4 regions of the Novosphingobium sp. GW821-FHT09E05 genome follow, and region 3 is predicted to be linked to each of the others. Evidence: riboswitches for the same ligand, from Rfam matches in the RefSeq annotation. Region 3 holds a riboswitch; each other region holds the start of a gene.
What was found. Region 3 has a riboswitch for cobalamin ahead of AC07M9_RS03775 (TonB-dependent receptor plug domain-containing protein). Riboswitches for the same ligand answer to the same signal wherever they lie in the genome.
Positions count from the first base shown of each region.

Region 1: it holds a riboswitch for cobalamin, as region 3 does, so the genes downstream of both, AC07M9_RS15665 (TonB-dependent receptor plug domain-containing protein) here and AC07M9_RS03775 (TonB-dependent receptor plug domain-containing protein) in region 3, are expected to answer to the same signal.
Region 2: it holds a riboswitch for cobalamin, as region 3 does, so the genes downstream of both, AC07M9_RS19800 (TonB-dependent receptor plug domain-containing protein) here and AC07M9_RS03775 (TonB-dependent receptor plug domain-containing protein) in region 3, are expected to answer to the same signal.
Region 4: it holds a riboswitch for cobalamin, as region 3 does, so the genes downstream of both, cobW (cobalamin biosynthesis protein CobW) here and AC07M9_RS03775 (TonB-dependent receptor plug domain-containing protein) in region 3, are expected to answer to the same signal.

Region 1 covers NZ_JBWKOQ010000003.1:271,014-278,047, forward strand. The annotation lists gene AC07M9_RS15650 (TonB-dependent receptor) at 137-2,407, shown strand; gene AC07M9_RS15655 (SDR family oxidoreductase) at 2,494-3,240, shown strand; gene AC07M9_RS15660 (nuclear transport factor 2 family protein) at 3,237-4,298, shown strand; cobalamin riboswitch at 4,384-4,627, shown strand; gene AC07M9_RS15665 (TonB-dependent receptor plug domain-containing protein) at 4,799-6,772, shown strand; gene AC07M9_RS15670 (PepSY domain-containing protein) at 6,784-7,034, shown strand, end outside.
Region 2 covers NZ_JBWKOQ010000008.1:43,553-50,586, reverse strand. The annotation lists gene AC07M9_RS19815 (OpgD/OpgG family glucan biosynthesis protein) at 1-574, shown strand, start outside; gene mdoH (glucans biosynthesis glucosyltransferase MdoH) at 571-2,403, shown strand; gene AC07M9_RS19805 (cobyrinic acid a,c-diamide synthase CobB) at 2,382-3,698, opposite strand; cobalamin riboswitch at 3,772-3,965, shown strand; gene AC07M9_RS19800 (TonB-dependent receptor plug domain-containing protein) at 4,080-6,041, shown strand; gene AC07M9_RS19795 (DUF1636 domain-containing protein) at 6,041-6,448, shown strand; gene cobT (nicotinate-nucleotide--dimethylbenzimidazole phosphoribosyltransferase) at 6,445-7,034, shown strand, end outside.
Region 3 covers NZ_JBWKOQ010000001.1:805,669-812,702, reverse strand. The annotation lists gene AC07M9_RS03800 (septal ring lytic transglycosylase RlpA family protein) at 1-418, shown strand, start outside; gene AC07M9_RS03795 (hypothetical protein) at 467-625, shown strand; gene AC07M9_RS03790 (ABC transporter ATP-binding protein) at 670-1,410, opposite strand; gene AC07M9_RS03785 (FecCD family ABC transporter permease) at 1,407-2,372, opposite strand; gene AC07M9_RS03780 (ABC transporter substrate-binding protein) at 2,369-3,307, opposite strand; gene AC07M9_RS03775 (TonB-dependent receptor plug domain-containing protein) at 3,496-5,355, opposite strand; cobalamin riboswitch at 5,460-5,647, opposite strand; gene AC07M9_RS03770 (cell wall hydrolase) at 5,826-7,034, shown strand, end outside.
Region 4 covers NZ_JBWKOQ010000003.1:386,884-393,917, reverse strand. The annotation lists gene yaaA (peroxide stress protein YaaA) at 9-761, shown strand; gene AC07M9_RS16140 (SDR family NAD(P)-dependent oxidoreductase) at 758-1,456, shown strand; gene AC07M9_RS16135 (ABCB family ABC transporter ATP-binding protein/permease) at 1,537-3,357, shown strand; cobalamin riboswitch at 3,548-3,786, shown strand; gene cobW (cobalamin biosynthesis protein CobW) at 3,976-5,025, shown strand; gene cobN (cobaltochelatase subunit CobN) at 5,270-7,034, shown strand, end outside.

The sequences.
Region 1 (7,034 bases), on a different contig from region 3:
GATGAAAGAGCCTGAGCGAACCTGACAGGCTTGGTCGATGCACGAAAATCGCCGCGATGCGATGCGCGATCGCGAACGGGTCGGCGTGTGCCGGCGACAGGACGACAAAAATAACAGAACGAGTGGGAGACGACGCATGAAGACCTGGCTCAACGACAGTTCACGCCTTGCCCTGGGCGCCGCCGCGCTGATGGTATCGCAATCGGCCCTGGCACAGGAGGCGCCGCAGGAAGCGGAGCAGATCGGCGGCATCCAGGAGATCGTCGTCACCGCGCAGAAGAAGTCCGAGAACCTGCAGGACGTGCCGATCTCGATCACAGCGATCGGCGGCGAGGCGCTGGCGGCGACGCAGGGCACCTCACTCCAGGCGCTGCAGGGCCAGATTCCCAACGTCCAGATCGACAACTTCGCCAACACCCCGCAGAGCGCCGTGTTCACCGTGCGCGGCATCGGCGTGATCGAGCCCGACCCCTATGCCGGCAACACCGTGTCGATCGTGGTCGACGGGGTACCGCAGTTCTTCTCGATGGGCGCGCTGCTCGACCTCTACGACATCGACCGCATCGAAGTGCTGCGCGGACCGCAGGGCACCCTGTTCGGCGCCAACACCACCGGCGGCGTCATCAACGTCGTCACCGCGCAGTCGACCGGCGAGTTCGGCGGCCACGCCAAGGCGGTCTACGGCAACTACAACCGCTTTGACCTGACCGGCTCGGTCGAGGCGCCGCTGGTCAAGGACGTGCTCTCGCTGAAGGTCGCGGGCATCCACACCGAGCGCAAGGGCTGGGTCACCAACGTCGTCGACGGCTCCGACATGGGCAGCAAGAACCTCGATGCGGTGCGCGCCTACCTGCGCTTCACGCCCGGTTCGAACTTCGACGCGACGCTCCAGGGCGAATACGTCAACGCGCGCAACGGCGCGCCGATCATCATCAGCGGCGCCTATGCGGGCGAGGCGATCTACGTCGCGCCGGGCACGCAGGGCATGTACGTCAGCCCCTGCGCCGGCGGCGGCCAGTGCGCGGCGCCCGACAAGTACTACAGCGCCAACAACTCGGTACCCGACATGTCCAACATGGACACGTACTCGGGCACACTGACGATGAACTGGCGCAGCACCGGGCTGGGCGACTGGACTTCGATCACCGGCTACAAGCACTTCGAACTGCGCGAATATACCGACCAGGATGGCACCCCGCTGTTCCTCAACGACACCTATCGCCGCACCGAAGGCTGGCAGTTCAGCCAGGAACTGCGCACCAACCTGGAGCTGACTGACACCCTGAACGTGCTGGTTGGCGGCTTCTACCTCAAGGACCACTACGACCACATCCAGGCCTATCGCCTGCAGTTCGCCGCACCGGGCCTGCTCCAGACCAACCTGCAGGACCAGGACAACTACTCGATCTCCGGCTTCGCGCAGGCCTACTGGCAGGCGACCGACCGGCTCAAGCTGCAGGCGGGCATCCGCTACTCGCACGAGCGCACCGCGGCCACGCCCAGCCTGACCACCAGCATCGGTGATCCGGCCGGCTCGAACTACACCGGAGAGGGCAACACGGTGATCGACAGCTTCACCACCGGCGGGCGCAAGAGCTGGAACAACGTCGGCTGGAAACTGGGCGCCGACTACGAGCTGGCCGACCACACGCTGGTCTATGCCAGCTGGGCGCGCGGCTTCAAGTCGGGCGGCTTCACCCAGCGCGTCGGCGTCCCGGCGGATGGCGCCACGCCGTTCGATCCCGAGAAGGTCGACACCTTCGAGGCGGGCATCAAGGCCGACCTCCTCGACCGTCGCCTGCGGGTCAACCTGACCGGCTTCTACACCAACTACCGCGACATGCAGGTCGCGCAGATCTACTTTGACACCGACACGTCCACGCAGGGCAACCGCATCCTCAACGCCGGCAAGTCCGAGATCAAGGGCTTCGAGCTCGAGACCACGGCCGCCCCGGTCGACGGCATGACGCTGCGCGCCTCGCTCGCCTACCTCGATGCCAAGTACAAGGACTTCCCCTATACCGACGCGCTCACGGGGGCCGCGCTCGACCTTTCGGGCTATCGCCTGCAGAACGCGCCGAAATGGAACGCCAGCTTCGGGGCCAATTTCGTGATCCCGCTCGGCAACGGCGCGGACCTCGTCAGCGACGTGTCCTACACCTACACCAGTTCGAAGTATTACACGGCGATCCTCGACACCCCGCGCTCGAAGATCCAGCCGACGCACTTGGTCGACGCCTCGCTCACCTACAAGCCCGACGGCGGCGCTTGGTCGGTGGGGCTGTGGGCGACCAACCTGCTCGACTCCCGCTACCTGTCGACGGTCTACGATTCGCCCGGCTACGGCGGCATCGCCGGCTACGCCCCGCCGCGCCAGTTCGGCGCCTCGGCCAGCTTCGACTTCTGATGCCAACCTTTCTTCGTCGTTCCCGCCTGCGCGGGAATGACGAGCGAGGGGGATATTGCGCCCGAACCTTCACGAAAGACACGATCATGAACCGCGTAGCAGGCAAAGTCGCCCTCATCACCGGCGGCGCTTCCGGGCTCGGCGCCGCCGACGCGCGGTTGCTGGCGGCGGAGGGCGCGCAGGTCGTCATCACCGACCTCCAGGCCGACCTTGGCCGCGCGGTCGCCGCCTCGATCCCGGGCGCGCTGTTCCTCGAGCACGACGTGCGCGACGAGGCGCAGTGGCGCGCGGTGGTCGAACAGACCGTGGCGCACTTCGGCAGGCTCGATGTGTTGGTCAACAACGCCGGCCTCGTGCGCTTCGGCAATGTCGAGGACTGCGATCTCGACACCTTCCGCCTGCAGATGCAGATAATGGTCGAGGGCTGCTTCCTGGGCTGCAAGTCGGCACTGCCGCACATGACCAAGGGCGGCGGCGGCTCGATCGTCAACGTCGCCTCGGTCGCGGCGCTCAAGGGCATCAGCGCGATCCCGGCCTACAGCGCGGCGAAGGCGGGCATCCTGGCGCTCACCCGCAGCGTGGCGGTGCACTGCATCGAACAGGGCTACCGCATCCGCGTCAATGCCATCGCGCCCGGCGCGCACGACACACCGATGACGCAGGCCGCGCTCGCGCAATTGCCACAGGACAACGCCGGGCTCGACCAAGTCAACGCGCATGGGCAGGGCAGTCCGGAGGACGTGGCCAACCTCGTCCTGTTCCTCGCCTCCGAGGAATCGCGGCAGATCACCGGGACCCACATCGTCATAGACAACGGGGAGACGGTGGGATGAACATCGGTCAGGTTGCAGATGTCCAGGCCATCGCCAACGTCCTGGCGGGCCACAGCCGCGCTGTCGACCGCGCGGATAAGGGCTTGTTGGCGGGGTGCTACCACGATGACGCCACCGTCGATTACCGCTTCTTCGAAGGCACCGCGCGCGATTTCGCGGCAATGCTGACGGGCGCGCAGAAGGCCGGGCCGGTGACGCTCCACCGCACCGCGCAGATGGGGATTGAACTCGACGGCGACCGCGCTGCCTCGGAAAGCTACGTCATGGCCTATGCCTCGAGTGCGGGAGAAGCGGGGCCGGCCACCCAGCACCTTATCTGTGGCCGCTACCTCGACCGCCACGAGCGGCGGGGCGGCGAATGGCGACTGAGCCACCGCACTTATGTTCTCGACACCAATGTGAACTGGATCGGCGGGAACGCTCTGCCCGGCCTCGGCGGGCTTGACCATCAGGTACCGATAGGCGGGCACGGCGCCGCCGACGCCGGGATCGCGCTGCTCACGCAGGCGCGCGCGAAGAACAGGACAAAAGGAGCCGAGCCGATGAGCCATGACGCGAACATGATCGACGCCGTGATTGCGCGCCAACAGATTGCCGATATCACGATGGCCTATTGCCGGGGGGTGGACCGGGCCGATGGCGCCTTGCTGGGGAACGTGTTTCACGACGATGCGAGCGTGGTCAGCGGGGCCTTCAACGGCAGCGGTCGCGATTTCGCCAAGGCGATCTGTGCGCTCGTCGAGCAAAGCTATGAGCAGACCTTCCACTCCATCGCCAACCAGTGGATCGAGGTGGAGGGTGACGGCGCCGTGGGCGAGACTTACGTCATCGCCGTCTCGACCGGCCGCGACGGAAACGACACCCTCACCGGCGGCCGCTACGTCGACCGCTTCGAGCGCCGTGCCGACCGCTGGGCGATCGCGGAGCGTACCTTCGTGCTCGACTGGTCGCGCACGGAACCCAGCACGCGCGACATGACGGGCGGCATGTACGGCGCCCTCGACCTCCATGGCTGCCGGGGGCAGGGAGATCCGGTCTACGCCTTCATGGGCAGGTGACTCCTCCACGATGCCAAGCCATCGAACGTCTTGCAGTTGCGCCATCCTCTGTCTAAGGCGCTCGCAGTCGAAGTGCCCAACAGTACTTCGGCAAGATCGCGCTGGTGCCCCGAAAGGGGCTTAATAGGGAACACGGTGAGGGCTTGATTGTCCGAATCCGAGGCTGTCCCTGCAACTGTAAGCGGCGAGCGCGATGCACATGTGCGGCGGGACAAGGTTCCACGCCGCCAGCCACTGGGCCGGACGCTAAGTCATGCGAGGCCTGGGAAGGCCGTGCATCGACGCAGTGACCCGTGAGCCAGGAGACCTGCCCGCGCATGGTCGCTCTTGCCTTGGTCCAGGGGATGGCCGCGGCACGGAACTCCGTCTGAGCGACGCATGTGCGGCGAGGGCCGCACCGGCACATGTGCCGGGCGCTCATGGCGTCCGTCCGGCGCGTGGACCGGCCGTTCGCGCGGAAGCCCTCGTCAGTTTCGCTGGCGCCGACGGGGCTTTTTGCAATGCAATCACGATACGTTTCGCACACGGCGCTTGCCGTCGTCCTCCTGCTCGCGCCCTCCGTGGCCATGGCCGAAGAGGACGCGGATTCCATCATCGTCACCGGCAAGAGCGTCGAGGAGACGCTGCCGCAGGAACTCAGCCGCTACGGTAGCGACCTCTATCAGGTCAGCGAGCAGGATATCGACGACCGGGGCGCAGTCGATGTGGCGGCGGCGCTGCAGACGGTGCCGGGGCTCTACGTCATGCCGGGCAACGGGCCGTTCAGCTACGTCGACGTCTCGATGCAGGGATCGCGTACGCAGGACGTGCTGTGGACCGTGGACGGCATCCGCATCAACAACCGCCTCTACGGCGGCACCTCGCCCAACGACACGCTGCCCGCCAGCATGGTCGAGCGGATCGAGGTGCTGAAGGGCGGCGAGAGCCTCTTCTATGGCACGCAGGCGGCAGCAGGCGTCATCAACGTGGTAACCCGTTCGTTCAGCGACGAGTTCGGCGGTCAGGTCAACGCTCAGGTCGACAGCCGGGCGGGCACCAATGTCGACGGCTACGTCCGGGGTAGCCTGGGCAGGCATCGCTTCGTCGCCTGGGGGTCGCACAACAGGTCGGAAGGCTACCGGCCCTACAGCGAGATGGAGCCCAGTGCGACCGACCGCAAGCGTGGCTACGACCTGTGGTCGATCGGCGGCAAGTACCAGTACGACTTCAATTCCGATCTGCTGCTGAACCTGCAGTACCAGCACACCGAGGCCAAGCTCGACAACCTCTCCGCGATCCGCGTGCGCGAAAGCCGCAACGACCGCAACGAGGAGATCGCCAGCATCCGCCTCGACTACGTCGGCAGCGAGACGGTGCAGTTCTTCCTCAAGGGCTACTACCACGACTGGAACACCGCCTACGTCCAGATCCGCAACGACCTGGCGACCGGCGAGCCGGTGGTGATCTACCCGGCCGGGACCTATTGGGGCTACAAGGACTTCGGCGGCAGCGCCGTGGTCAAGCTGCGGCCGCATAGCGGGCTGGAGTACCTCGTCGGCTACGACTTCCAGAACTTCAAGGGCCGCGACGACGTCCTGCTGATCGGCAAGACAAAGGAGAAGGTCCAGGCCGGCGTACTGCAGGTGCGCACCACCGACGACCTGTCGGACCGCGCGCGCCTGTCGGCGGGGCTGCGCTACAATGACGGCAGCGGATCGAAGAAGACGGTCTGGAACGTCTCGGGCCGCTTCGACCTGAGCGAGGACCTCTATCTTGAGGCCAACGGCGGAACCTCATTCCTGCTCCCCAGCGCGTCCCAGCTCTACCAGATCGATCCGTGCTGCGAGAAGGGCAACCCGAACCTCGAGCCTGAGGAAAGCCTGGGCGTCAACGTCAGCATCGGCGGCCGGTTCGCGGGCGGAACCTTGACGTGGCAGGCGACGGCTTTCGCGCGGCGCATCGATAACCTGATCGACATCGACTATAACGATCCGGCCTATCCTGACGGCATCTACACCAACGTCGATAAGAAGGTGAACGTGCGCGGCGCCGAACTGCAGCTTGGCGCCAAGATTGGCGACGGGTGGGAGCTTTCGGCAAGCTACACCTACACCCGCTCGCGCAATTCCGGCTCGGACCTCCAGCGCGACCGTACGCCCGAACATCTCGCACGCGGCGGCATCGCCTGGCGCCCGACCGAGATCCCGTTCGGCGCCAACGTCTCGGTCAACTGGGTGGGTGACACCTGGCGGACGGTTTCCGGCTTCGGGCGGCGCAACTACGGCCAGTACCTCGTCGTCGACGCGGGGCTGCATATCTACCCCGACGGCGACGCACGCCGTCACCGCTTCGGCGTGAACATCGAGAACCTGTTCGACAAGGACTACGCCTCGGGCCTGGGATCGGCGCCGCGCGACAACGGCAGCGGGCGCTTCCTCTACTCCGTGCGCGGCGTGCCCCGGACGCTGCGGATGAGCTACGGCCTGGCGTTCTGAGGGAGGGGGCGATGACCTTGCGTCCGATCCTTTTCCTCCACCGCTGGCTAGGGATCATCGTCGGCGTCGTCATGACGGTCTGGTGCCTGTCCGGCTTCGTCATGATCTACTCGCCCTATCCCCGCTTGCAGCCGGCCGAGCAGTTGCGGGGGCTGGCGCCCCTGCGGCTGCCGGCCGGGGTGGACTGGACCCACCTTGGGCTCGCCGACGACACGGCCTTGTCCTCGGCGCGGATCGAGCGGCTCGGGGAACGCGCGGTCCT
Region 2 (7,034 bases), on a different contig from region 3:
CCAGCGCGACCAGGCTTTCGACCACTACCAGGACGACGGCGTGTTCTACGACCGCCGCCCCTCGCTCTGGGTCGAGCCCAAGGGGGACTGGGGCGCGGGCGCGGTGTGCCTCTACGAAATGCCGACCGAAAGCGAGACGATGGACAACATCGCCATGTTCTGGCGCGGCGACAAACCCGCAAAGGCCGGCGAGCGGCGCGACTTCGCCTATCGCCTGACCTGGACCTCGCAGGACCCGGCCGCCGACCAGGCCTCGCGCTGCGTCGATGTCTACGACGGTCCCGGCGGAATTCCCGGCGCCCCGCCGATGGCGGGCGTGCGCAAGTTCGTGTTCGACTTCGCCGGCCCTTCGCTGGCCGGACTGACCCGCGACAGCGGCGTGACGCCGGAAACCGACCTGCCCAAGGGAGCCATTGCCTCCGCCACGGCTTATCCCGTCGCACAGGCCGGGGCGCGGTGGCGCGTCATGCTCGACGTGAGGACAAAGGATTTGAACCAGCCACAGTTCCGCCTGTTCCTGAAGCGCGGCGACACCGCGCTCAGCGAAACCGTCATCAAGGCGCTGGAAGCATGAGCATGACCCCCGTCCCCAGCCTGCCGATGTTGCCCGCCGAAGCGCCGATGGCGATGCCGGTGCAGAACCTCTACGGCAACCCGCCCGGCGCGCGCGAGGTGCTCACCAGCCCGCACGGCATGCTGGTCAAGCGCCTGCTGCTGCTGGCGCTGACCGCGGTGATCGGCCTTGCCGCCTCGAGCACGGTGCGCATGGAGCTGTCGCGCGACGGGCTCGACTGGGTCGAAGTCGTGCTGCTGCTGTTCTTCGTGCCGCTGTTCTGCTGGATCGCCTTCGGCTTCGTCACCTCGACGATCGGCTTCCTCAAGCTCATCACCGGCGAGCATCCGGGCTTCACCGCCCTGCCCAGCCCCGCCTCCAGCCTGCGCCACCGCACCGCCGTGCTGATGCCGGTCTACAACGAGAGCGTCGAGGAAGTCTTCGCCCGCGCCCGCGCCATGGCCCACTCGATCGCCGCATCGGGCGGCGCGCCATGGATCGACTTCTTCATTCTCAGCGATTCGAACCCCTTCCACGGCAAGCGCGAGGAAGCCGCCGCACGCGAACTCGCCGCCGCAGCGCCGATCAAGGTCTATTATCGCCGCCGCGAGCAGAACACCGCGCGCAAGCCCGGCAACATCGCCGAGTGGGTCCGCCGCTTCGGCGCCGCCTACGAATGCATGCTGGTGCTCGACGCCGATTCGATGATGAGCGGTGACACCATCGTCGGCATGGCATCGATCATGGAGGAACGCCCCTCGATCGGCCTGCTGCAGACGGTGCCGATGATCACCAATGCGCGCACGCTGTTCCAGCGCTGGATGCAATTCGCGAGCGAGGCCTACGGGCCGATCGCCAGCGCCGGGCTACTGTGGTGGTCGGGCGCGGAATCGAACTTCTGGGGACACAACGCGATCGTGCGCACCCGCGCCTTCGCCGAATCCTGCGGCCTGCCCGAGCTTCCCGGCAAGGCGCCTTTCGGCGGCCACATCCTGAGCCATGACATGCTCGAATCGGCCCTGCTGCGGCGGCGCGGATGGGCGGTGCACATGGTCATGATCGGCGGTTCCTACGAGGAATTCCCGCCGACCATCGTCGACATGGCGATCCGCGATCGCCGCTGGATGCAGGGGAACCTCCAGCACCTCCAGCTGCTCGGCGCCTCGGGCCTGCACTGGGCCAGCCGCCTGCACCTGCTGATCGGCGCCTCGGCCTACCTGACCTCGCCGGGCTGGCTGCTGCTGATCCTGACGATGATCGGCCAGGTCGCGACCCGCGATACCGGCGGCTTCGTCACACTCGCCCCGCCCAGCGTGCTGGCGCTGACGCTGGTGCTGCTGTTCGGTCCCAAGGCGATGGGCACCATCTGGATGCTCGCCGACCGCGACCGTCGGCGCAGCTTCGGCGGCGCCAGCGCGATCCTGCGCACCGTGCCGCTGGAAATCGCGCTGGGCATGCTGCTCGCGCCGATCACGATGGTGACGCAGACCAAGGCGCTGCTCGGCCTTTTGCTGGGCATCTCGGCCGGGTGGAACACCCAGTCGCGCGACGCCCGCCGCATCCCGGTGCGCGAGATCCTGCCGGACCTGCGCGAGCATCTGCTGCTGGGCGCCGCGCTCGCCGCGACCGCGTGGCTCGACCCGATGACCGCGCTGTGGCTTTCGCCGATCATCGTCGGCCTGCTCGCCTCGCCCTGGCTTATCAGCACGTCGTCGAGCGAGGCGCTCGGCGACCGCGCGGCGGCGGCGAAGTTCTTCCGCGTGCCCGAGCCCGGCATCACCGAAACCCCGCGCCTGCCCAGCCCCGAGCCGCTCACCCCGCTCAAGGATCAGGCGGTCGTCGAGGCCTGAGGCGCGAACAGCGCGGCCGCCGCCAGCGGGGCGGATGGGAAGTAGAAATGCATGTAGCTCGCGATGAGCGAGCCTTGCCTATAGATCGCCTCGCCCTCGCGCCCGTCCGGCGTCGCCGCCCGCGCGAAAGGCGACAGCGGCGTTTCCAGCCGGGAATAATGGAAGGTATGACCGCGCAGGGTGCCGCGTTCCAGCGCGACCTGCTGCATGCCCAGCGCCGCAAGCCGTGGCTGCATGGTCACTTCGCCCGGCATCAAACCCAGCATTTCCGCCCGAGTCCCCTTGCCGTCGTCCAGCGCATCGCAGGTGTAGAGCATCCCGCCGCACTCGGCGAGGATCGGCCTGCCCGCTGCGTGATGCGCCCAAATCGACGTCAGCATCGGTGCGTTGGCCGCTAGCTGTTCCACGTGTAACTCGGGATAGCCGCCGGGCAGCCACAGCGCATCGCATTCCGGCAAGGCCTGGTCCCGCAGCGGGGAGAAGAACGAAAGCCGGGCCCCTGCCCGCTCCAGCCAGGCGATATTGGCGGGGTAGAGGAAGGCGAAGGCCTCATCCCGCGCCACGGCGATACGCTTGCCTGAAAGCCCGGCAACTTCGGGCGCGATTCCGCCTGGTGCCGCAAAAGCGACCGGCGGCGGCAGGTGCAGCGCCGCGTCGGCAAGCAGCGCGGCGGCGCGGGCCAGCCGCGCTTCAAGGTCAGCCACTTCGCCTGCCTGCACCAGCCCGAGATGGCGCTCGGGCAGCGCTACCCCCGCCTCGCGGGGCAGGGCGCCGAGCCAGGTCACGCCCGGTGGGACGCTCGATTCCAGCAGCTGCGCATGCCGCTCGCTCCCCACCCGGTTGGCGATCACCGCATGGAGGTCCAGCCCCGGCCGGTAGGTGGCGAGGCCGTGGACGAGCGCCCCGAAGGTCTGCGCCATCGCCGATCCGTCGACCACCGCCAGCACCGGCAACCCGAAGCGCTGGGCAAGGTCGGCGGCGCTGGGATCGCCGTCGAACAGGCCCATCACCCCCTCGACAAGGATCAGGTCCGCCTCGCCCGCCGCCTCGTGCAGGAGCCTGCGGCACTCCGCCTCGCCGCACATGAACAGGTCGAGCTGGTGGACCGGCGCCCCGCTGGCCGCCTCCAGCACCATCGGGTCGAGGAAATCGGGCCCGCACTTGAACACCCGCACCCGCCGCCCGGCGTCGCGGTGGCGGCGGGCGAGCGCGGCCGTCACCAGCGTCTTGCCCTGCCCCGAGGCGGGGGCGGCGACCAGCAGCGCCGGGCAGTGCCTGATATCCATATCGTTCATCGCCCCGGCACCTATTGGGCCGCGCTTCCCGGCGCAAGCATAGGCCACTTGCGCCTTGGCTCGCCGCACGATAGTTGCCCGCCTTGCGACAGGTTCCCCGCGAGGGGATCAAAAGGGAACTCGGGTGAAATCCCCGGGGCTGCCCCTGCAACTGTAAGCGGAGAGCCATCGGCCATCACGCCATTGGGACCCTGCAAGGTCCTGAGAAGGCGGCCGGACCGGCACCGACCCGTGAGCCAGGAGACCTGCCCGTCGCCGTCGTTCTTCGACCGGACAGGGTGTGCCGGACGAACGGGGTATAAATCCTCGCGTGACGACAGCCACAGCCTCGTGGGCCGCCCGGCCTGCGGGGTCGATGCCGTCTGCTTGAAGGAAGTACCGTTGTATCATAAACTTACCGCCGTCGCCGTACTCGCTCTTACTGCGAGTCCCGCACTCGCCCGTGACGACGCCCAGGCCTACCCGAACGACACCGGCAGCGACCTGGACAGCGGCAACGGCGCCGCCGACCGCATCGTCGTCACCGCCCTGCGCACTCCCGTCGCCGCGAGCCGCGTCTCCTCGACCGTCACCGTGCTCGACGAGCCCGCGATCGTCGCCCTCCAGCCTGTCGCCGTGACCGACGCGCTGCTGCGCACGCCGGGCATCAGCCTGTCGCGCAACGGCGGCTACGGCACCACCACCTCGCTGCGCATCCGCGGCGCCGATGCGGGGCAGAGCGTCATGGTGATCGACGGCATGCGCCTGTCCGACCCCTCGTCCACCGCGGGCGGCTACGGCTTCTCCAACCTGCTGCTCGACGACATCGACCGGATCGAGATCCTGCGCGGGCCCCAGTCGATCCTGTGGGGCAGCGACGCGATCGGCGGCGTCGTCAACGTGCGCACCCGCCGCCCGGCCGAGCCGCTCGAAGGCAGCGTCGTGGTCGAGGCCGGCACCCACGACACCGTCTCCGCCCGCGCCGGGGTGGGCGGCACGTCCGAGGCGATCGACTGGCGCCTCGCCGCCTCGCGCTTCACCACCGACGGCATCTCCGCCCGTTCGAACGGCACCGAGGCCGACGGCTACACCCGCAGCGCCGCCAGCGGCACGGTGACGGTGCGCGTCGCGCCGGGCGTCAGCCTCGACCTGCGCGGCTACTGGTCGAAGTCCAACAACGACTTCGACGGCACCAGCGGCGACACTCTCGCCTATGGCCTGACGAAAGAGTGGTCGGGCTACGCCGGGCTCAACTTCGCGCTGCTGGACGGCAAGCTCGTCAACCGCGTGGCGTTCCTCCAGGGCGAGACCGACCGCGCCAACTACGACCCGGCGCGCAAGATCCGCGCAATCAGCTTCGACGCGCACGGCCGGGTCCGCCGCTACGAGTACCAGGGCACCTACACCGCCTCCGACGCGGTCCAGGCCGTGTTCGGCGCCGAGCGCGAGGAACAGCGGATGACCACTGCCTCGCCCGGCAACAACACCGCTCCCTATGTGCTGACGCCCACCAGCGTGGACACCAACAGCGTCTACGGCGAACTGCGCATCACGCCCGTCACCGGCCTGACCCTGAACGGCGGCGCGCGCTATTCCGACCAGTCGCGCTTCGGGAGCAACACCGTGCTGAGCGCGGGCGCGGTCTACACCCCCAACGCGGGCGCCACGGTCCTGCGCGCCAGCTATTCGGAAGGCTACAAGGCCCCCTCGCTCTACCAGATGTTCAGCATCTACGGCGTCGCCGACCTCAGCCCCGAAAAGGCCAAGGGCTGGGAAGTCGCCGCCGAGCAGAACTTCGGAGAGGCGCTGCACCTCGCCGCCACCTGGTTCCAGCGTGACACCGACAACCTGATCGACTTCGCCTATTGCCCGACCGCGGGCGCGCAGCCCGCCGTCTGCTATATCCCCGGCACCACCACGACGCGCTTCGGCTACTACGCCAACGTCAAGGCGGCCAAGGCGCGCGGGCTTGAGCTTTCCGCCTCGGGCAAGCTGGGCGTGCTGTTCGCGAACGGCAACTACAGCTGGATCGAGGCCGAGGACCGCACCGCCGGCGCCACCTACGGCCGCCAGCTCCAGCGCGTGCCCCGCCACCTCGCCAATGCGGAGGCCGGGATCGAGCTGCCGCAGGGGCTGCGCGCCAGCGTCGCCGCGCGCTATTCAGGGGAGAGCTTCAACGCCGCCACCGGCACCGCGAAGCTCGACGACTACTGGCTGGTCGACCTGCGCGCGCAGTGGCAGGTTACGGACGGCCTGACCCTGCAGGCCCGCGCCGAGAACCTCACCGACAAGGACTACGAGACGGTCAGCGGCTACGGCACCCTGGGCCGCACCGTGACCTTCGGCATAAGGAGCCGCTTCTGATGCTCGAACCCGTCGCGCCCGGCCCCTCGGTCGTCGTCTGCAACACCTGCAAGCTCAGCGCGGACGTGCGCGAGGACGACCGGGGCCGGCGCGGCGGGGCCTTGCTGGAAGAGGCGATGCGCGAAGTGCAGGCCGCCGACCCGAAGCTGCAGGGGGTGGCCGTCCAGGCCATGCCCTGCCTCTTCGCCTGCACCCGTTCCTGCACCGTCCACATCCGCGCGCCGGGCAAGGTCGGCTACGTGCTGGGCGACTTCGTGCCGGGCGAGGACGCCGCCCGCGCCATCCTCGAATATGCGACTGCCCACGCCGCCAGCGAGGAGGGCCGCGTGCCGTTCCGCGAATGGCCGCAGGGCGTGAAGGGCCACTTCATCACCCGCACCCCGCCGGAAGGGTTCGTCTGCACATGATCCGCTTCGATGACCCCCCCGCCTTCGCCGCCGCGCTTGCCGCCCTGCCCGGCCCGGACGCCGCCAGCCGGGACGCCGCGTATCATCGCCAGTCGCGGCTGACCAAGCCCGCCGGTTCGCTCGGGCGGCTCGAGGACATCGCGCTGTTCATGGCGGGATGGCAGGGCGCCGAGCGTCCGCACGCCGACCGGGTGCAGGCGGTGGTCTTCGCCGGCAACCACGGCGTCGCCGCGCGGGGCGTGAGCGCCTATCCCCCCGAAGTGACCGCGCAGATGGTCGCCAACTTCGAGGCCGGGGGCGCCGCGATCAACGCGCTCACCCGCGCCTGCGGAGCCGAACTCTCGGTCGTGGCGCTCGATCTCGACCGCCCGACCGGCGACATCACCCGCGAACCCGCGATGAGCGCGGCCGATTGCCTCGACGCGCTCAATCAGGGAGCAGCCTCGCTCAAGGCGGGCACCCAGCTCCTCCTCGTGGGCGAGATGGGCATCGGCAACACCACCCCGGCCGCGGCGCTCTGCGCGCAGGAACTCGGCGGCGAGGCCGGCGCATGGGTCGGGCGAGGAACCGGGCTCGACGATAGCGG
Region 3 (7,034 bases):
CCCCGGCTACGACATGCTCGGCTATGCGACGTGGTACGGGGGCGAGAGCGGCGACCAGGTCGCCAACGGCGAGCGCTTCCGCCCCGGCTGGGTCACCGCCGCGCACACGACCCTGCCGCTGCCCAGCTACGTCGAGGTCACCGCGCTCGACACCGGCCGCCGCATCGTCGTGCGCGTCAACGACCGCGGGCCCTACGGCGACCTGGCGCGCATCCTCGACCTCTCGAAAGGCGCCGCCGAACTGCTCGGCGTGCGGGCAAAAGGCAAGGCGGCGGTGCGCGTGCGCGTGGTCGAGCCGGAGGAAAGGGACCGCGCGGCGCTGCGCAAGGGCAAGGCGGCGCGCGAACTCCCGCCGCTTTCCGCAAGCTCGCTCGCCAGCCTGCAGGCCCAGTTCTCGCGCGGGGTGGGCCCGCGCTGAGGAACCGGCCGGCGCCCCGCGCGTTATCTCCCCGAGAGGAGAGATGTCATGAATATCGGAGCCGAGATCCCCTTCCGCCGCAGCCGCTTCGCGCGGCTCACCGGGTCGCTGATCTTAGACCGCCAGCGCAAGGAAAACGTGCGCGAGAACGAGGAGCACGCGCAGGACATGCGCGTGTGGTCGAAGGGCCACTTCGTCCAGAACTGAACGGCAATCCTCCCCCTCGGCAGCGCCGATGGGGAGGATTGATCCTATCCCAGCGACAGCGCCCGCGCGCCCGGTTCCCCCAGCCAGCGCGCCGGGCACTTCCACACCCGTCCGATCACCTCCTGCGACAGCGCATGCTCCGGCTCGCCATCGGCCGCGACCCGCCCGCCTTCCAGCACGATCACGCGGTCGGCGAAGTTCATCGCCGTCGCCAGGTCGTGCAGCACCAGCACCACCCCGCGCCCGGCGCGCGACTGATCGCGGAAGCGGCGCATGAGGGCGATCGCGTGGGCCAGGTCGAGGTTGGCGAGCGGCTCGTCGGCCAGCAGCCACTGCGGCCCGGTGGCGATCACCCGCGCCATCAGCGCCCGCGCCCTCTCGCCCCCCGACAGCCGGGTGACGGGGCGGCCGCGCAGCGCGGCGAGGTCCATCGCCGCGATGGCCTCCTCGATCGCGGCGCGGCCCTCGTCGCCATGCTCGTCGTGCCACGGCAGGCGGCCCAGCGACACCAGCACCTCCACCGTCACGTCCCACGCCACTTCGGGCGCCTGCGGCAGGTAGCCGATGCAGCGCGCCCGCTCTGTCGCCGGCACGTCGCGCAGCAGCCGCCCGCCCATCGCGGCGAGCCCACTGTCCGGCCTGACGAGCCCCGCGAGGCACGACAGCAGCGACGACTTGCCCGCGCCGTTGGGGCCGCAGATGGCGGTCACCTCGCCCGCGTGGACGGACAGCCTGATCCCGGACAGGCGCCCGGCCAGCGTCAGGTCGACGGCTTCGAGCCTCATGCCAGCCCCCGGCGCATGCGCAGCAGGAGCGCGAGGAAGAACGGCGCTCCCAGCAGGCTGAGCGCAATGCCCAGCCGCAGCTCGCCGCCGGTGAGCGGCAGCACCCGGCACGCGCAGTCGGCGATAAGCAGCAGCAGCGCGCCCGCCAGCGCGCTTGGCACCATGAGCGAGGACGGCCGCCGGTCGGTCAGCGGACGGACCAGATGCGGCACCATCAGCCCGACGAAGCCGATCACCCCCGCCACCGCCACGCCCGCGCCGACGGTGAGGCCGACGCCGACGATCATCAGCCCCTGCAGACGGCGCGGGTCGAGCCCGAGCGAGCGCGCGGCCACCTCGCCCAGCGTCAGCGCGTCGAGCCCGCGTCCGCAGGCCAGCAGCACGGCCACGCCCGCCAGCGTGAGCGGCGCGGCGATGGCGACCTCGCGCCACGAACGGTCGGCCAGCGCGCCCATCAGCCAGGTGACGATCTCGCTCATCGCGAAGGGCGTGGGCGAGAGGCTGATCGCCAGGCTGGTGAGTGCTCCGGCAAGGCTGGCGATCATCAGCCCGGCCATGGTGAACAGCGCCACGCCGCCCTCGCGCCCGGCGATCAGCGCCAGCAGCGCCATCGCCCCGCCCGCCCCGACCAGCGCGAAGACCGGCAGCAGCCAGACCGAGGCGGCATAGCCGGTCCAGAAGCTCAGCACCGCGCCGAGCGCCGCGCCCGGCGCGATGCCGAACAGGCCCGGATCGGCGAGCGGATTGCGCAGGTACCCCTGCATCGCCGCACCCGAGACGCCCAGCCCCGCCCCGATCACCAGCGCCAGCGCCGCGCGCGGCAGGCGCAGCTGGAACAGGATCAGCATCGCATTGCGCGTCGAAGGGGCGAAAGGGTCGATCCACACGCGCCCGGCCAGCAGCGATAACGGCACCGCCAGCACGAGCGCGGCGATCAGCAGCAGGATGAGGCGTCGGTTCAAGGCTGGGCCTCTGGGATGGTCGGGTTGACGGTATGGACGTGGCTCAGCGCGGTTGTCGCGGCTCGCGGCGCCGGGCGCGGCGAAGCCTGCCCGGCGATCTGCGCGCGAACCTGCGCCAGCCGCGCCACCGCGCGCGGGATGGTCGGCCCGCCGCACCACAGCAGCGAGGCATCGAGCGGGGCGCGGGCCGTGCCGGTCAGGTGCGCAAGCGCGGGATGGCGCAGCATCCGGTCCTCCTCGGCGGCGGGGGAGCCGACCGTGAAGATCACGCGCGGCGGATCGGCGAGCACGCGTTCGAGCGGCAGGTAGTCGGCCTGGGCCAGCCCGCGCGCGGCGGCGGCGTTGACGAAGCCGGAACGCGCCATGAGGTCGGCGACGAGCGTATGCTCCCCCGCGACGATGCCGCCCGACTGCCAGACCAGCGCGGGAATGCGCGCGGCGCCGGGCGCGGGCGCGGCGGCTTCCAGCGCGAGGTTCATGCGGCGGGTCAGCGCCTCGCCCGCCTTGCGGTTGCCGGTCAGCGCCGCCAGCGTGCGCACCTGCTCCAGCGCCTGCGGCATGTCGGACGGGATCGGCTCCAGCACCACGCGCATGCCGAGATCGCGCAGCGCCTGCGCGGTGGTGGGCGAGAGGAAGCTGCTGGCCACCACAACGTCGGGCTTGAGCGCCGCGATCTCCTCGACCGCGCCCGACACGGCCGCGAACCGGCGCGCGCGGGCGATGTCCATCGAAGTCGCGGACGGGTCGTGGCTGTAGTGCGAGATCGCCAGCAGCTGCCCGGGATACGCCACCTCGGCCAGCACCGCGTCGGTGCAGGGGTTGAGCGAGACGATGCGCGGCCGCGCGGCATCGACGACGGGGGCGCCCGGCCCGCAGGCGGCGAGAGTGAGGGTGAGGGTTAGAGCTAGCAGAGCGGCGACGGGGCGCATGGTCATCCCCGCCCCCATCTTCGTCGTCCCTGCGAAGGCGGGGACCCATCTGAGGTCGCTTCGTGTGGCCCGGCCATCAGATGGGTTCCCGCCTTCGCGGGAATGACGAGGTGTGGGTGTGCGGGTCGGAAACGACGACCCCTGCCCCGAGGGAAGGGCTGCCCGGGTCGGCCCTGTAGCGACCGACCCTGCCGTCACATCTTCACGCGGACGCCGGCGTAGGCCGAACGGCCGGGCGTGCCGTAGGTCCGCACCGTTTCGTAGTGCTCGTCGAACAGGTTCTCGACCCGGCCGTAGACCTCGACGTTCCCGGTGACGGCGAAGGCCGCGCGCAGGCCGGCGACGACATGGCCGCCGACGTACTGCGTGTTCGCGGTGTCGTCATAGCGACCGCCGCCGACCCGCAGGTCCGCGCCCAGCTTGAGGCCCAGCTCCCACGCCTTGTCGATGCTGGCGTAAAGGTTGGTGCGCGGCCGGCGGGCAAGGCGGTCACCGGTCAGCTCGTTGGTCGCGTCTAGGTAGGTGGCGGCGATGTTGACGTCGAAGCCTTCCCAGTTGGTGACCTGCATGCCCAGTTCCACGCCCTGCGCCCGTGCGCGCCCGACGTTGTAGTAGTTGAACTGCGTCAGGTCGTAGTCGATCAGGTTTTTGGTCTTCCTGTCGAAGTAAGTCACCGTGAAGGCACCGGTTCCCTGCGCGAAGGGCAGTTCCACGCCGGCATCCCAGCTCTTGGAGGTCTCGGGATCGAGCGCGCGGAAGCCGGCGTTGCTGTAGAGCTGGTAGAGCGAAGGCGCCTTGAAGCCCTCGCCGTAGCTGGCGCGCAGGATCGGGGCCTCGTCGCCCTCGCCCAGCACCCAGGCGCCGTTGGCGGCGAAGGTGGTCCTGTGGCCGAAGTCCTCGTGGTCGTCGTAGCGCAGGCCGCCGTTCAGCGTGAGGCCCGTCAGCGGACGCACCGTGAGGTTGCCGTAGTAGCTGTCGAGCGAGGTGCTGTCCTTCGAGCCGTAGTTGTCGTCGAACTTCTGCTTCTCGGTCTCGGCGCCCAGCTGGACGCTGGCCATCTCGATCGGGGCGAAGGACAGCTGGCCTTCGAAGCGCTCGGTGCGGCCGTTGGTCTCGTAGGGGCCGAACACGGCGTCGTCCGACACGCGGTTGGTGTCGTTGATGCCGTAGCCGATCCGCGCCGAAAGCCGGTCCTCCAGCCCCGAATACCGCACGTTGGCATAGCCCAGCGTGTCCCGCTTGCGGCCCACGTTCAGCGCATCGGCGCCGGTGTTGTCGTAGTCGTAGTCGCCCTTGGTGTAGAAGCCGCCGGCATCGACCGACAGGCCCTGCGCCAGTTCGACCTGCGCGCGCGCATTGGCCGACTTGCTCTCGAAGCCGTCCTTCTCGGTGGCGCCTCGGCGCTCATTGAAGGCGGAGTAACCGTCGCCCTTCAGCCAGTTGCCGCCGAGCGTCAGGCCTACCGGGCCGACGAGGCCGGCGGCGGAAGCGCTCACGTTCCGGCGGTCGCGCCAGCCGTATTCGGCCTGCGCGCGGGCGGTCCACTGCTCGGTGGGCCGTGCGGTGATGAAGTTGATGACGCCGCCGATCGCGCGGCTGCCCCACAGCACGCCCGACGATCCGCGCACAATCTCGACGCGGTCGAACTGGCCGATCGTCAGGTTGCCGAAGTCGAAGCCGCCGCCGACGTCACCCGGATCGTTGATGCGCACGCCGTCGATCAGCACCAGGCTCTGCGCGTTCTCGGCGCCGCGGACGAAGACGCTGGAAGGCTGGCCGAAGCCGCCCGACTGCACGACGCTGACGCCGGGAATGCGCGCCAGCACGTCGGTGGCGCTGGTCGCCTGGAAACGCTCGATCTGGTCGCGGGTGACGACGCTGACCGACTGCCCGACCTGGGTGACGGGGGTGGGCTCGCGGGTGGCGGTGACGACGATCTGGCCGCGCTCCATGCGGATGGCGGCGGGATCGCCCTCGTCGAACACGCCGGCCTCCTGCGCCATCGCGGGAGTGCTTGCCGCCAGCGCGGTGCCGAGCAGAAACAGGTACTTCATTATATGTCCTCCGAACCTTGAACGTGTCTCGCCGTTCATGGCGGAGGCCTCGCGCGCCCCTCATGGCACGCGGACCCGCTGCACCCGGAACACCCCGTCCGGCTGCGGAACGACCATCCTGGGCAGGTCTCCTGGCTCCCGGATCATCGCCCGCCCCCGCCTTCCCAGCCATGAGGCCAGTGGCGCGATGGAGACGGGCTCTCCGGTCACAGTTGCGGGGGCAGCGCCGGCAGTTGCGGCCGGCTTCCCTCTTAGGCCCGGCAAACCGGGCACCCATGACGTGAGAGCGCCGATAGTGCGGAGTTGCACGGTTTGCAAGCGAACCGTCATCCCTGCGAGAGCAGGGATCGCTGACCGAGCCGAGCAGGGATGCAGGCGGTGCATTGCCTCAAGGCTGCCCGGCGGTCCCGGCGTTCGCCGGGATGACGGCTATCGGCAATTTCTTAAGGCCTTAAGCGTAGAGCCCCGCCCTGTACCGCAACGGGACGGCGACGAATGGCGGGATGCGCCGCGCGGCTTGCGCAGCTAGGCCCGGTGCTGCCGAACTGCGCCCATGCTTTGACAGGAACCGAGTGCCCCCAGCCGCCGCCTTTTCCGAACTCCCGGCCGCTCCGGCGGACGCGCGCGGATTCGATGGCTGGGAACGCCCGCGCGACTTTTCGGGCCGTTTTGCCCGCCGCGCGCACGGCATCGGCCGCCACCCGCTGAAGCTCCATCGCCGCTGGACGCTCGGCGTCGCCGCGCTCGCCGCCGTGGCGCTGCCCGCCTTCGCCGCGCCCGACCGCTTCGCCATCGCCGACGCGGGGACGCAGGACACCCCGGTCGCGCCGATGCCCTTCGAGCAGGCGGGCGCCAGCTTCCCCGGCTCGGCGTTCTATTACCTCGACAGCGAGGTCGCCCCCCTGCGCGTGGGCGAGGGCATCCACTCCGACGCCGACGACGCGGTTTCCGGCCCCGGCCCGATCGCCCGCGCCTTCCGCATCGACAACTCAGGCGTCGACCGCAGCCGCGCGCTGCAGTGCCTGACCGCCGCGATCTACTACGAAGCCGCGAGCGAAGCCGACGCCGGCCAGCGCGCGGTGGCGCAGGTGGTGCTCAACCGCGTCGCCCACCCCAGCTATCCCAAGACCGTGTGCGGCGTCGTCTACCAGGGCTCCGAGCGCTCGACCGGCTGCCAGTTCTCGTTCACCTGCGACGGCGCGCTGGCCCGCCGCCCGCAGCGCCTGTTCTGGGACCGCGCCGAGGCCGTCGCCCGCGCCGCGCTGGCGGGCTACGTCTACGCGCCGGTCGGCCTCGCCACCCATTACCACACGGTCCAGGTCAGCCCCTACTGGGCGCCGAGCCTCAATTACCTCGGCACCATCGGCGCGCACCGGTTCTACGCTTTGCGCGGCGCGGCGGGCAGTCCGGCGACCTTCCGCTACGCCTACCTCGGCGGCGAGCCGGTGGCCGCCCCGCACCGCCGCGACGACAGCGCCGACACCACCGCCGCGCTCGACCCGCTGGCGGTGCAGCGCGCCTTCGGCCTCGTCGAGACCCGGGCGATCGCCGCCCCGGCCCCGCAGGCCGCCACCGCCACCGCCCCCGCGCCGGTCTATTCCACCGCAGTCACCCAGCGCGGCGGGGACGCCCTCTACCGCGCGCAGAACCTGCCCGCCTCGGAGGGCATCAAGGCCGAG
Region 4 (7,034 bases), on a different contig from region 3:
GCCGCGCCATGATCGCCCTGCTCTCACCCGCCAAGACACTCGACTTCGAGCGCGTCCTGCCGCCACTTGACGTGACGCCCCCGCATTTTGCCGAGGAGGCGCGCGGCCTTGCCAAGTCGGCCGCCAACCTTTCGCAGAAACGCTTGTCCGAGCTGATGCACATCTCGCCGCGTCTCGCCAAGCTCAACGCCGACCGCTTCCGCGATTTCGCCGAGCTGCCCGAGCGGCAGGCCCTGTTCGCCTTCGCCGGTGATGTATACACGGGCTTCGAGGCGCATACGCTGAACGATGCGGGCGTCGCCTTCGCCCAGGACCATGTGCGGATGCTATCGGGTCTCTACGGGTTGCTCCGGCCGCTCGACGGGATCCGGCCCTACCGTCTGGAAATGGGCACCCGCTGGGCACCGCGCCACAAGAGCCTGACCGACTGGTGGGGCGACCGTATCGCAGCCGTTCTGCGAGAGCAGGTTGCCGAGGAGGGTTCGGGCGTCATCCTCAATCTCGCCAGCCAGGAATACTTCGCGGCCGTGAAGGGCAGGCTCCAAGGTTTGCGTGTGATCGAGGTCGAGTTCCGCGAGCCCGGACCCGACGGTCCGCGGTTCATCAGCTTCAATGCGAAGCGCGCGCGCGGCATGATGGCGCGCTGGCTGTGCGAGCATCACATCACCGACGTCGACGCCATGCGCGGCTTCGACAGCGACGGCTACCGCTTCGACGCGGCCGAGAGCGAGCCCGATCGCTGGCGTTTCACCCGCACATGAGCGCAGCAGCAGTGGTCATCGGCGCGTCCGGCGGGATCGGCGGTGCGTTCGAGGCAGCGCTGGTCGAGGAAGGCGCTTTCGACATTGTCCACGGCTTCGCCCGTTCGCGCAGTGGCACGCAGCACCTCGACCTGCTCGATGAAGCGAGCATCGCCGCCGCCGCCGCGCATGTCGCCAAGGGGCCCGCACCGACGCTGGTGATCGTCGCGACAGGCCTGCTCCATGCGGGCGAGCATGGCCCCGAAAAGGCATTGCGCGATCTCGACCCGGAGTGGCTGGCGCGGGTCTACGCCGTCAACGCGATCGGCCCGGCGCTGGTGGCGAAGCATTTCCTCCCCATCATGCCCCGCACCGGCCGAACGGTGTTCGCCGCCCTGTCCGCGCGTGTCGGCTCGATCAGCGACAACCGGCTCGGCGGATGGCACGGCTACCGCGCGTCGAAGGCCGCGCTCAACATGCTGGTGCGGGGCCTCGCGATCGAGGAGCGCCGCCGCAACGACCGCTCGATCGTCGTCACCCTGCATCCCGGCACGGTCGATACCGACCTGTCGCGCCCGTTCCAGGGCGCCGTCCAGCCGGGCCGCCTGTTCGACGCCGAGCGCGCCGCCCTGCAGCTGCTTGACGTGATCGAGGAATTCAAAGTGCCCGACAGCGGCAAGCTGTTCGACTACGAAGGCACCGAAATCCCGTTCTGATCATGGCGGGTCTTTGGCGCCGTTGCCGGATTGTTGCAGCGGACACTTCCTTAAACCGCGCCGATCCCTAAATAGCAACGATGCCTCCCGATACAGCCGTACCCGATTCCAACGCCCGCCACGACGGCTGGCGCACGCTTCTGCGCTTCATGCCGTACCTCTGGCCGCGCGACGACGCCGGACTGCGGTGGCGGATCGTGTGGGCCTGCGTGTTCATCCTGCTCTCGACGGGCACGCAGTTGGTGCTGCCGTATCTGATGAAGTGGGCGGTCGACCTGATGGGCGCCACTGGGCCCAAGATGGTCCAGCTGGCGATGCTGACGGTGCTGGCCTACTCGGCCGGGCGGCTCCTGCAGACGGTTTTCGACAACCTGCGCAACATCGTGTTCGAGCGGGTCGGCCAGGACGCGACGCGGGCGCTGGCGGAGAACGTGTTCGGCCAGCTCCACCGCCTGAGCCTGCGCTTCCACCTCGCGCGGCGCACCGGCGAGGTCACCAAGACCATCGAGCGCGGGACCAAGAGCATCGACACGATGCTCTATTTCATGCTGTTCAACATCGCCCCGACCATCCTGCAGCTGCTGGTCGTCGCGGTGATCTTCTACATCAACTTTGGCATCGGGCTCGTACTCGCCACCGCCTTGGCCGTCGCGGCCTATATCTGGGTCACGCGCACGATCACCGAGTGGCGGACCAAGCTGCGCGAGCAGATGAACCGGCTAGATGGGCAGGCGCTGTCGCGCGCGGTGGATTCGCTGCTGAACTACGAGACGGTGAAGTACTTCTCCGCCGAGGCGCGTGAGGAGGCTCGCTACGCGCAGGCCACCCGCGCCTATGCGGTGGCGGCGGTGAAGAGTGAGAACTCGCTCGGGCTGCTCAACATCGTCCAGGGCGTCGTGGTCACGCTGCTGATGGCGGGTGCGCTCGCGTGGACGGTCTGGGGCTGGTACCGCGGCCAGTACACGGCGGGCCAATTGGTCTTCGTGCAGACCTACCTGACGCAGCTGTTCCGCCCGCTCGACATGCTGGGCATGGTCTACCGCACCATCCGGCAGGGCCTGATCGACATGGCGGAGATGTTCCGCCTGCTCGACACCCAGGTCGAAGTGCCCGACGCGCCCGGCGCGCCGGCGCTGGTGATCCGCCAGCCCTCGATCGTGTTCGACGAGGTGGTGTTCGGCTACGATCCCGACCGCACGATCCTGCACGGGCTGTCGTTCGAGGTGCCCGCCGGACAGGCCTTCGCGGTGGTCGGCCCCTCGGGCGCGGGCAAGTCCACGCTCGCGCGGCTGCTGTTCCGCTTCTACGACCCGCTTTCGGGCCGGATCCTGATCGACGGGCAGGACATCCGCGAGGTCACGCAGTCAAGCCTGCGGGCCGCGATCGGCATCGTGCCGCAGGATTCGGTGCTGTTCAACGACACCATCGGCTACAACATCGGCTACGGCCGCGACGGCGCCAGCCTCGAGGAGATCGAGGCCGCCGCGCAGGGCGCCGCGCTGACCAGCCTGATCGCCCGCCTGCCCAAGGGCTTCGCCACCGAAGTGGGCGAGCGCGGCCTCAAGCTCTCGGGCGGCGAGAAGCAGCGCGTCGCCATCGCCCGCACCCTCGTCAAGAACCCGCCGATCCTCGTGCTCGACGAGGCCACCAGCGCGCTCGACACGCGGACCGAGCAGGACATCCTCGCCACCCTCCACCGCGTCGCCGAACACCGTACCTCGCTGTCCATCGCACACCGGCTGTCCACCATCGCCGATGCGGACAAGATCCTGGTGCTGAACGAAGGCCGGCTGGTGGAGAGCGGCAGCCATGCGCAGCTCCTGCGCCGCGAAGGCCTCTACACCGAGATGTGGTCGCGCCAGGCCGCCGAGGCCGAGGCGATGATCGAGGCGGCGGAATAGGCGCCGCCCACGGGAATCGCACTTCACGACAGGCGGTCCCGACGCATCACTCCCCGCCGCTCCCTCATATCTGGCGAGCAGATGGCCGCCCCCCCGATCGGCCCGACGCTGACCACGTCGCCCGCAATCTTCCGATTGGCACACCGCAAAAATCCCCCTATTGCCGCCCTCGGACCGGCGTTAACGCGCCGGTTTCGAAGATCGCGCCGGTGCCTCGAAAGAGGCTTAAAACGGGAAGGCGGTGCGGGTGGTTCACCACCCAACTCCGCAGCTGTCCCTGCAACTGTAAGCGGCGAGCGCGATGCACATCGTTTCCCCCAGCCGGGGAAGCAGCCACTGGGCCGGACGCTAAGTCATGCGGGGCCTGGGAAGGCGTGCATCAAGCCCTGACCCGCGAGCCAGGAGACCTGCCGGCGTTCTGGTCGCTCTTGCCTTGGTCCAGGGGATGGTCACGGCACGGTACTTCCGTCTGAGCGACGTTCGTCATGCGGCCGGGGCCGCATCGGCACAACGCGCCGGGCGTCCTCGCGCCTGCCCGACGCGCGTGCCGGGTCGTCGATCGCCCGATCGATGGGACGCCCCGCCGTGCAGAAGTCGCCCGGCGCGGGGAGAAGACCATTGAGCAAAGTGCCCACCACCGTCATCACCGGCTTCCTGGGAGCGGGCAAGACCACGCTCGTGCGCCACCTGCTGCAGAACGCGGGCGGCCGCCGCATCGCTCTCATCATCAACGAGTTCGGCGACGTCGGCGTCGACAGCGAACTGGTGAAGGGCTGCAACGACGAGGCCTGCCCCGAGGACGACATCGTCGAACTGGCCAACGGCTGCATCTGCTGCACCGTCGCCGACGATTTCCTGCCCACCATGATGAAGCTGCTCGACCGGCCCAACCCGCCCGAGCACATCATCATCGAGACCTCCGGCCTCGCCCTGCCCAAGCCGCTGGTGAAGGCCTTCCAGTGGCCCGACATCCGCACCCGCGCGACCGTCGACGGCGTCATCGCGCTGATCGACGCCGATGCCGTGGCGGCCGGCCGCTTCGCCACCGACGAGGTCGCGCTGGCCGCCGCCCGGGCCGCCGACCCCAACCTCGACCACGACAGCCCGCTCGAAGAGCTGTTCGAAGAGCAGCTCGGATGCGCTGACATGGTCGTGCTCAACAAGACCGACCTCGTCGATGCCGAGGCGCTGGCCCATGTCGAAGGGCTGGTCGGGGCCGAGACCCGTCCCGGCGTCAAGATCATCCACGCCGACCACGGCGCGGTCGACATCGCCGCCCTGCTCGGCATCACCGCGGCGGCCGAGGACGACCTCGACAGCCGCAAGTCGCATATCGACGGCCTCGACGAAGGCCACGACCACGACGACTTCGACAGCTTCGTCGCCTCGGGCGGTGACGTGGCCGACCTCGACGCGCTGGTTGCGCAGATGGCCACGCTGATCGCCGCGCACGACGTGCTGCGCATCAAGGGCATGGTCGCGGTCGCGGGCAAGCCCAGCCGCCTCATCGTGCAGGCCGTCGGCCCGCGTATCCAGCACTTCTACGACCGCGCCTGGAAGCCCGGCGAACCGCGCCGCACGCAGCTGGTGGTGATCGGCCAGAAGGGCCTCGACCGCGCCGCCATCGAGGCAGGATTGGCCGACGTTCTCGGTGCGGTGACGGTCTGAACGAGCCGATGCCGATGCCCATCCCGCCCCACCCCATCCCACAAAACCCCGTCGTCCCCGCGCAGGCGGGGACCCCGCTTGTTCCTTCGAGCGGGGCGGAAGGGAAGCGGGGCCCCCGCCTTCACGGGGGCGACGGGGTGTGGGGTGCGAGCATCCTTCTCTCGGGTAGCGGGAGGTGGGCCGCCCGTACCGTGCGCGTGGCGCGCACAAACCGGGACACTGCCGCCATGCGAAACCCCGCCTGATGCACCTGCTCTCCGCCACCCCCGGCACCATCACCAACGGCGAGGAGGCCATCGACCTCGACCAGCCGCCGGGCGACATCGTCATCCTGACGGTGGCGGACAGCGAGCTCGCCTGCTTCGCCAAGGCCGCCGCGCAGTTGCCGCAAGGTGGCATTAGCGTGCGGTTAGCGAACCTGTTGCAGCTCAAGCACCCCTACTCGATCGACCTCTACGTCGAGAAGGTGATCGCCCACGCCAGGTTCGTCTGCGTCGTCCTCCTCGGCGGCAAGAGCTACTGGCCCTACGGCATCGACGAGATCGCCGCCGTGGCGCGCGAACGCGGCATCGCCTTCGCCGCCATCGCCGACGGGCGGGAGGACGACCCCGCGCTCGACCGCGCCTGCACGCTGCCCGCCGCCCAGGTCGAGCACTTGCGCGACTACCTGCGCCAGGGCGGCACCGCCAACGCCCTCTCGTTCCTGCGCACCGCAGCGCGGATCATCGGCGACGACTGCGGCCAGCCCGACGACCCGGTGCCCGTCGCCGATGCCGGGCTCTACATCCCCGGCGTGGATCGCCCCGGCCTCGCCGATCTTCACGCGCGCTGGAAGCCGGATGCCCCGGTCGCGCTGCTGGTGTTCTACCGCGCGCTGATGATCGCCGGTACGCTCGACGCGGTGGACGCCATGGTCGCCGCGCTGGAAGCGCGCGGCCTCAACGTCGCCGCCGTCCACGTCCGGGCGCTGCGCGAGCCTTTCGCGATCGACTGGCTCGGCGGGCTGATGGCCGGGATCGCCCCCGACGTGGTCATCAACGCCACCAGCTTCGCCTCCTCCTCCTCGGGCGAGCCGCGCACCCCCGGCATACTGGAGCGCGCCGACTGCCCGATCCTCCAGGTCGCCTTCGCGGGCGTCGAGGAGGCCGACTGGCGCGCCGCCGCGCGCGGCCTTGGCCCCCGCGACCTCGCCATGAACGTGGCGCTGCCCGAGGTGGATGGCCGCATCTTCACCCGCGCCGTCGCCTTCAAGGCCGCCGAGCGCTTCGACGAAGTGACCCAGTGCGGCATCGTCGTCCCCAAGGTCGCGCCGGACCGCGTGGCCTTCGCCGCCGACCTCGCCGCCAACTGGGCCCGCCTGCGCCGCACCCCCGCGCCCGAGCGGAAGGTCGCGCTGGTGCTCGCCAACTATCCCAACCGCGACGGGCGGATCGGCAACGGCGTCGGCCTCGACACCCCCGCCAGCGCCGCCTCGATCCTCGCATCCTTGCGGGCGGCGGGCTACGACGTCGGCAACGCTCCGCAGGACGGCGCGGCGCTCATGGCGCTGATGACCGGCGGCGTGACCAACGACCTCACCTCGCTGGACCGGCCCGGAGAGATCGCCCTCCCCCTCGCCGACTACCGCGCCGCCTTCGCACAGGTCCCCGAGGCCGCCCGCGCCGCCATGCTCGAACGCTGGGGCGAGCCCGAGGCCGACCCCTTCGTGCGCGAGGGCGCGTTCCGCCTCGCCGTCCACCGCTTCGGCAACGTCGCGCTCGCGGTGCAGCCGGCGCGCGGGTACAACATCGACCCCAAGGCCAGCTACCACGACCCGGCGCTGCCCCCTCCCCACGCCTATCTCGCTTTCCACGTCTGGCTGGACAGGCAGTTCGGCGCGCAGGCGCTGATGCATGTCGGCAAGCACGGCAATCTCGAATGGCTGCCGGGCAAGGCGATATCGCTCTCCGCCGACTGCTTCCCGGAGATCTGCGCCGGGCCGGTGCCGCAGCTCTACCCTTTCATCGTCA